3 regions of the Azospirillum brasilense genome follow, and region 3 is predicted to be linked to each of the others. Evidence: riboswitches for the same ligand, from Rfam matches in the RefSeq annotation. Region 3 holds a riboswitch; each other region holds the start of a gene.

Region 1 (2,195 bases), 470 kb from region 3:
GCGGTCGAAATGGGTCTGGATGCGCGTTCCCACGCCCTGCACCAGAAGGCGCATCGGCTTGCCCGGTACGTCGATGAAGCCCTTCAGGCGCAGCACGCCATGGGCGGCGGCGACCCGCTCCAGCGTCTTCGCCAGCGCCGCCGGGTCGGGCTGCGGGCCGAGCTCCACGACGAAGCTGGTGAAGTCGTCGTGGTCGTGGCCTTCCTCCTCGTCATGGTGGCTGGGGCGGTTGGCGAGGTCGTCCTCGGCCCCGGCCCCGACGCCCAGCAGAACCACCGGATCGACCTTGCCGTTGCTGGCGCGCAGGATCTTGGCCTCGCGCCCCGTGCCACCTTCGGCCATGGCGGCGCGGATCAGGTCCTCGACCTTCGCCAGAGCGGCGGCCTCGACCAGATCGGTCTTGTTCACCACGATCAGGTCGGCGCAGAGGAGCTGGTCTTCGAACACCTCCTCCACCGGGGTCTCGTGGTCGAGCTGCCCGGCCTCGGCGGCCTGGGCGGCCAGCGCCGCCGGATCGGGGGCGAAGCGGCCTTCCGCGGCGGCGGCGGCGTCGACCACCGCGACCACCCCGTCCACCGTCACCCGCGTCTTGATCGCCGGCCAGTGGAAGGCCTGGACGAGCGGCTTCGGCAGGGCGAGGCCGCTCGTCTCGATGATGATGTGTTCCGGCGGCTGCGGGCGGGACAGCAGCTTCTCGATGGCCGGGACGAAGTCGTCGGCGACGGTGCAGCACAGGCAGCCGTTCGCCAGCTCGATCACGTCGTCCTCGCTGCAAGTGGGATCGCCGCAGGCGCGCAGGATCTCGCCGTCGATGCCGACATCGCCGAATTCGTTGATGATCAGCGCCAGACGGCGCCCGCCGGCCTGCTCCAGCAGGCTGCGGATCAGCGTCGTCTTCCCGGCGCCGAGAAAGCCGGTGATGACGGTGGCCGGGGTCTTCCCGGCGGTCAGCGGGCCGGTGTTCATCGGCCGTCTCCTGAAAATTGAAATAGGGGATGGGGTGGGCCGGTCCGCCGGTCAGCGGAGCGGGCGCCCGGCGGCCGGGGACGGAGCGGCGGCCTGGAGCGGCCATGCGGACGGACTGAGGACGGCGCGAGGCGTCATGATCTGGCTTCCCTGTCTCCGCCACACCCGGCGGATTGGATGAGTGTCGGTCCGGCGGCAGGTTTCCTGGCTCGCGGGTCGTCGCCGCGCCTCCCGCCTTCCCGGCCTGTCGGCCCGTGGCATTTCCGGAGGCGGACTCGCCGCACACAGTTGCGGGGGCAGCCGCGGCCTTGGACCCCATCCGGGTCCGCACCGCATTCCCTATTATCCCCGCGCCTTCACGGCGGACGGGGCACCGTCGGAGGCGCAGAATTGCAGGCGGACCCCCGATTTGCAAGCGGCCATTTGGTGCCCGGAAACCGCGCCGCCGAACCCGGAACGCTCCGTCCATCCCGCCGTTGGTGTGTCGGAAGATCGGTACAGTCTGTCTGGAAAGCTGACACTCCAGACCGCGTGCGATGCCCATCGCCGCCTTTCGCGAATTCAACGATATCAACGGATTAACGAATTTTCCCGCAATTGGCATGTTCTGTGCTTATATCAGCCTAACCAAAAACGCGGACCGGCAGACGACGCGGACGAACAGGGAGGGAAAAGCGGCACCCATGGCCGACGACATCATTCTGGAAGCGCGCGGACTCTCGAAGGAGTTCAAGGGCTTCATCGCGGTGAAGGAGGTGAACCTCCAGGTTCGCCGCGGCACCATCCACGCGCTGATCGGCCCCAACGGCGCCGGCAAGAGCACGGTCTTCAACCTGCTGACCAAGTTCCTGACGCCGACGCGCGGCCAGATCCTCTACAAGGGGCGCGACATCACCGCCATGAAGCCCGCCGACGTGGCGATGCTCGGCATGGTGCGCTCCTTCCAGATCTCCGCCGTCTTCCCGCATCTCAGCGTGCTGGAGAACGTCCGCGTCGCTCTGCAGCGGCCGCGCGGCACCAGCTTCCATTTCTGGAAGCCGGAGGCCAGCCTGTACGACCTGCACGCCCGCGCCGAGGAGCTGATCGAAGCGGTGAACCTGACCCCCTGGGCCGGCCACACCGCCGCCGAGCTGCCCTACGGCCGCAAGCGGGCGCTGGAGATCGCCACCACGCTGGCGCTCGACCCGGAGGTGATGCTGCTCGACGAGCCGCTGGCCGGCATGGGCCAC
Region 2 (2,195 bases), on a different replicon from region 3:
CCATGGAGGGCGTGCCCGTGCTGATGGGCAACGACGTGTGGGAGCACGCCTATTACCTGAAGTATCAGAACCGGCGCGCCGACTATCTGGCGGCCTGGTGGAACGTGGTCGACTGGGGGGCGGTGAACCGCCGCTACGCGGCGATCCGCAAGGGCGAACTGGTGATCTGAACGGAAAAGGGCGGCGGGGATGTCCCCGCCGCCCTTCCTGCGAACCGTCCGGTCCAGGGGGCCGGTCAGGCGCCCTGATGCAGGCGGATGTTGAACAGCGGGCCCTGGCTCTGGCGGCGCAGCGCCTTGGCGATGGCCAGCACGGCGAGGTCGGCCAGCGGCTCGACGATGATGACGGTCATGTAGGCGGCGCCGAAGGAGGCGACCTCCGTCATGGTCTCGGCGGTGAAGCCGTGGCCGTAGAAGGCCCAGAAGGCCACCCAGGCGACGATGCCGCCCTGGTAGGCGGTGGAAAGGGCCAGCGCCTGCGAATACTTCAGGTCGACATAGGGCGTGGCGTCGGGAACGATCCGCTTCGCCAGCAGGCTGATGCCCCACAGCGGGACCAGCAGCGTGGTGACGTTCATGCCGTACTGCGGCAGGTCGAAGGGCGCGAAGAACAGGCCCTGGATCAGCAGGCCGGCGGCGAGGCCGATGGAGGCCGCACCGGCGCCGAACAGCAGGAGCAGCGTCGAACCGAGGATCAGGTGAACCTCCGACACGCCCACGGGGTGGTGCGGGAACACCTCGAAGAAGCTGAAGACCAGCGCGGTGGCGATCAGGCTGCGCAGCACCAGCGGTGCGATCCCGCCGTTGTTGCGGACGTCGTCGCGCGCCAGCTTGCCGGCCATCGCGAAGCCGCCGGCGGCCGTCGCGTAGCTGAGAGCGATCTTGGCGCCGTCCACGACGCCGGGTTCGATGTGCATGCTCTATGCCCTTTCCGAGTCTGCCATGCGTTGGGAGGGGCGTCGTTGCTGGCAGGCACCGGCATCGCAACCCCCTTGGTCCCCTTGGCTGGGCGCACCGGGGGGACGGCTTGCGGAGGACGGGCGGCCGTCGGGCCGGACATCGGCAAGCGACCACCGGGGCACCCCGCCCGAGGACGTACGTTCGGTCACGGCAGGTCTCCTGGCTTGCGGGTCAAGGCGGCATCGTCCGGCCTTCCCGGCGCCCGTTCCCGCAGGCGGCGCCAGTGACACGGAAAGGACGAGGCCGCTCACCGCTCACAGTTGCGGGGGCAGCGCCGGATTTGCCGTGTCTCCCCCTTCGGGGCGGCTCACCGGCTTCCCTCTTAGCCCCGCGACCGGAGGGCGCGGGGAACCATAACCGGCGCCAGGGTAGGGGCGGGGTCCCCCGCCGTCAAGAGGGGGATGGCGACCCGAGGGGGGAGCCGCACGGCTTCCTTGACACCGCTCCCGTGGAACCGACAAGGTCCGGCGGACTGCGCGAGGCCGGATCAACGGGCGAAGGACGGGGTTGCGGGCATGCTACCGGTTCACTTCCTGACCATCGTGCTGAACGGCGATCCCTTCATCCGCTATCACCTGGAGGTGTTCCGCCAACTGCCCTTCCCCTGGCACTGGCACGTCGTGGAGGGGGTGGCGGAGCAGGTCCGCGACTCCTCCTGGTGCGCGCAGCGGGGCGGGCGCGTCCCGCAGGACCGTCACCGCGACGGGCGCAGCAGCGACGGCACCTCGGAATATCTCGACCGCATCGCCGCGGAGGAGCCCGGGCGGGTGTCGGTCTACCGCAAGCCGCCCGGCATGTTCTGGCAGGGCAAGGTGGAGATGGTCACCGCGCCGCTGGCCGCCATGACCGAGGACTGCCTGCTCTGGCAGGTCGATGCCGACGAGCTGTGGACAGCGGAGCAGATCATCCGGGCGCGCCGGATGTTCCTCGACTCGCCGTCGCGCACGGCGGCGCTGTACCTTTGTCATTTCTTCGTCGGCCCGTCCCTGGTCCTCGACCGGCTGGACCAGTACGGCAATTACCGCGCCTACGAATGGCTGCGCACCTGGCGCTATCGGCCGGGCGATTATTGGCAGTCGCACGTCCCGCCCCGGCTGATGCGCCCGCAACCCGATGGGTCCGAGGTCGAGCTTGGCGCGGCCAACCCCTTCCTGCATGAGGAAACGGCGGTGGGCGGGCTGGTCTTCCAGCATTTCGCCTACGCGACACGGGAGCAGGTCGCGTTCAAGGAAATCT
Region 3 (2,195 bases):
GATGTCTCCCAAAGGCCCGTCGGGTGCCATCGTCCGGCGGTGGACCTTGTGGGGAGCAGGACCCATGGGAAATGTCGGGGCCAGCTTCCGCAAGGCCGCGCCAAGGCGACGGCTCTATGGGAAGTCCGACATCACAGCGCCGGGCGACGCTGCCAGAGGGGCCCGGACCTCAACCGTCATGTAGTCAGGCCCTCTCCCGGCGACAAGAGGGGGGCGCGTCCTTTCCGGATCGTGGTCGGTGCGATGGCCGCAGGCAACGACACCAGCCGGTTGATCGCCCATGGGTTGCCGGCGTTCCGGTCCGGGAGCCGGCTTTGCGAATTCCGTGTCGCCCATGGATGATTCCGAACCGGTGGGTTGTTCGTAGCGATTGACGGTAATTCACGGCAGGACACCCACAATGATGCGGCGTTCCATTCTGCTCGGCTGCCTGCTGGCAGCCGGATTGGCCGGTTGCGGCCCGCGTTTCGAGACGGTCGCAAGCTATTTTCCACCCGTCAGCGAGGCGGGAAAGCTCTGTGTCGCCCAGTGCAAGCAGGCGCAGACGATCTGCCAATCCGCGAAGGAGCTGGCCGTTCAGACCTGCCGGGCCGAGGCGACGACCCGCGCCCAGGGCGAATATCAGGCCTATCTCCGTTCCTTGCCCAAGGATGCGGACAAGAAAAAGATCAAGACATTCAGCGATTTCGACCGGAACCCCAGCTGCTACAGCAATCTCACCTGCTCCTCCGATTACAATGATTGCTATAAATCCTGTGGCGGCCGGATCGAAGCGCAGACCTATTGCGTGGGCAATTGCAAGGAGATGGTGCCGCCCATGCCGGATGGGTCCGCGGTCGGGCCGAGAACCACGCTCTGACACAGGCTGGACGAAAGGAACGGATTGCGGCTTGACCGGAGCCGCTCCGTCCGCGTAGCGTCGCACCCGACGGTTGCCCGAAAGGGCTGAAAATGGGAACACGGTGCGGACTCCGCGGCAAAACGCCGTGCGAAGGTCCAACGCCGGGGCTGCCCCCGCAACTGTAAGCGGCGAGTCGTCCATCGGAATGCCACTGGGATCGCGATCCTGGGAAGGCGATGGGCCGACGATAACCCGCGAGCCAGGAGACCTGCCGTCAGTCGTGGTCACACGCGAACACGTTCGGGCGGGGTGCACCGAAGGTCGTCGAACCGGGACTCCGTTCGTGGAGCGTCCGGTGGGACTTCGTTCGCGGTGACGTGCCACCGGCGTCCCGCCCGAGGTCTCAATGAGTGTCCGCATTCCCCGCCTTCACCGGACGGCGTCCTTCGCCGCCCTTCTGGGAAGCCTTGCCTTCTCCACCTCGGCCTTCGCCGATTCCACCACCATCACGACGCTTCCGCCGGTCTCGGTGACCGCCAACCGCGTCCCCACCGCCGCCGAGGAAACCGGCAGCGCCCTGACCATCATCACCCATGAGGAGCTGGAGCAGCGCCAGACCCGTCTGCTGTCCGACGCGCTGCGCGCGGTGCCCGGCGTCGCCGTCAACCGCACCGGCCCGATGGGCACCCTGACCCAGCTCCGCATCCGCGGGTCCGAGGGCAACCAGACGCTCGTCCTGATCGACGGGATCGAGGTGAACGATCCCGCCGCCGGTTCCGAATACGATTTCGCCAATCTGCTGGCCGGCGATGTTGAGCGCGTCGAGGTGCTGCGCGGCCCGCAGAGCGCGCTCTACGGCTCCGACGCGGTCGGCGGCGTCATCAACATCGTGACCCGCCGCGGCGCCGGCGCCCCCCGGTTCCGCGCCGCCGTCGAGGGCGGGTCCTTCGGCACCGCCGCCGGGCGGGCCTCCTTCGGCACCGGGACCGACCGCTACGATCTGTTCCTCAGCGGCCAGGGCGTCACCAGCGACGGCGTGTCGGTCGCCGACAAGCGGCTCGGCAACCCGGAGAAGGACGGCTACCGCAACGGCACGCTGACCGGAAACGCCGCCGTCCGGCCGACCGAGCGCAGCGAGATCGCGGTGACCGGCCGCTACACCCGCTTCCGCACCGACACCGACGGCTTCATCGGCGGGCGCGGCGCCGTCGATGACGGGACCAGCACCGCCGGAGAGCAGTATTTCGGGCGGCTCCAGGGCAAGATCGCCCTTCTCGACGGGAAGTGGGAGCACATCGTCGGCCTGACCCATGGCCGCCAGCAGCGCGACTACCGCGACGACGCCAAGACGGTG

Evidence for each region. A riboswitch is a leader RNA that binds a small molecule or an ion and turns the genes downstream of it on or off. The one in region 3 is predicted to bind cobalamin.
Region 1: linked by a shared signal. The riboswitch ahead of cobW (cobalamin biosynthesis protein CobW) and the one ahead of D3869_RS20360 (TonB-dependent receptor plug domain-containing protein) in region 3 are both predicted to bind cobalamin.
Region 2: linked by a shared signal. The riboswitch ahead of D3869_RS26600 (energy-coupling factor ABC transporter permease) and the one ahead of D3869_RS20360 (TonB-dependent receptor plug domain-containing protein) in region 3 are both predicted to bind cobalamin.

The regions. Positions count from the first base shown of each region.
Region 1 covers NZ_CP032346.1:926,439-928,633, reverse strand. The annotation lists gene cobW (cobalamin biosynthesis protein CobW) at 1-966, opposite strand, end outside; cobalamin riboswitch at 1,144-1,359, opposite strand; gene D3869_RS18300 (ABC transporter ATP-binding protein) at 1,650-2,195, shown strand, end outside.
Region 2 covers NZ_CP032348.1:153,964-156,158, forward strand. The annotation lists gene D3869_RS26595 (superoxide dismutase) at 1-170, shown strand, start outside; gene D3869_RS26600 (energy-coupling factor ABC transporter permease) at 236-916, opposite strand; cobalamin riboswitch at 1,092-1,330, opposite strand; gene D3869_RS26605 (glycosyltransferase family 9 protein) at 1,475-2,195, shown strand, end outside.
Region 3 covers NZ_CP032346.1:1,392,416-1,394,610, reverse strand. The annotation lists gene D3869_RS20365 (hypothetical protein) at 401-859, shown strand; cobalamin riboswitch at 913-1,131, shown strand; gene D3869_RS20360 (TonB-dependent receptor plug domain-containing protein) at 1,248-2,195, shown strand, end outside.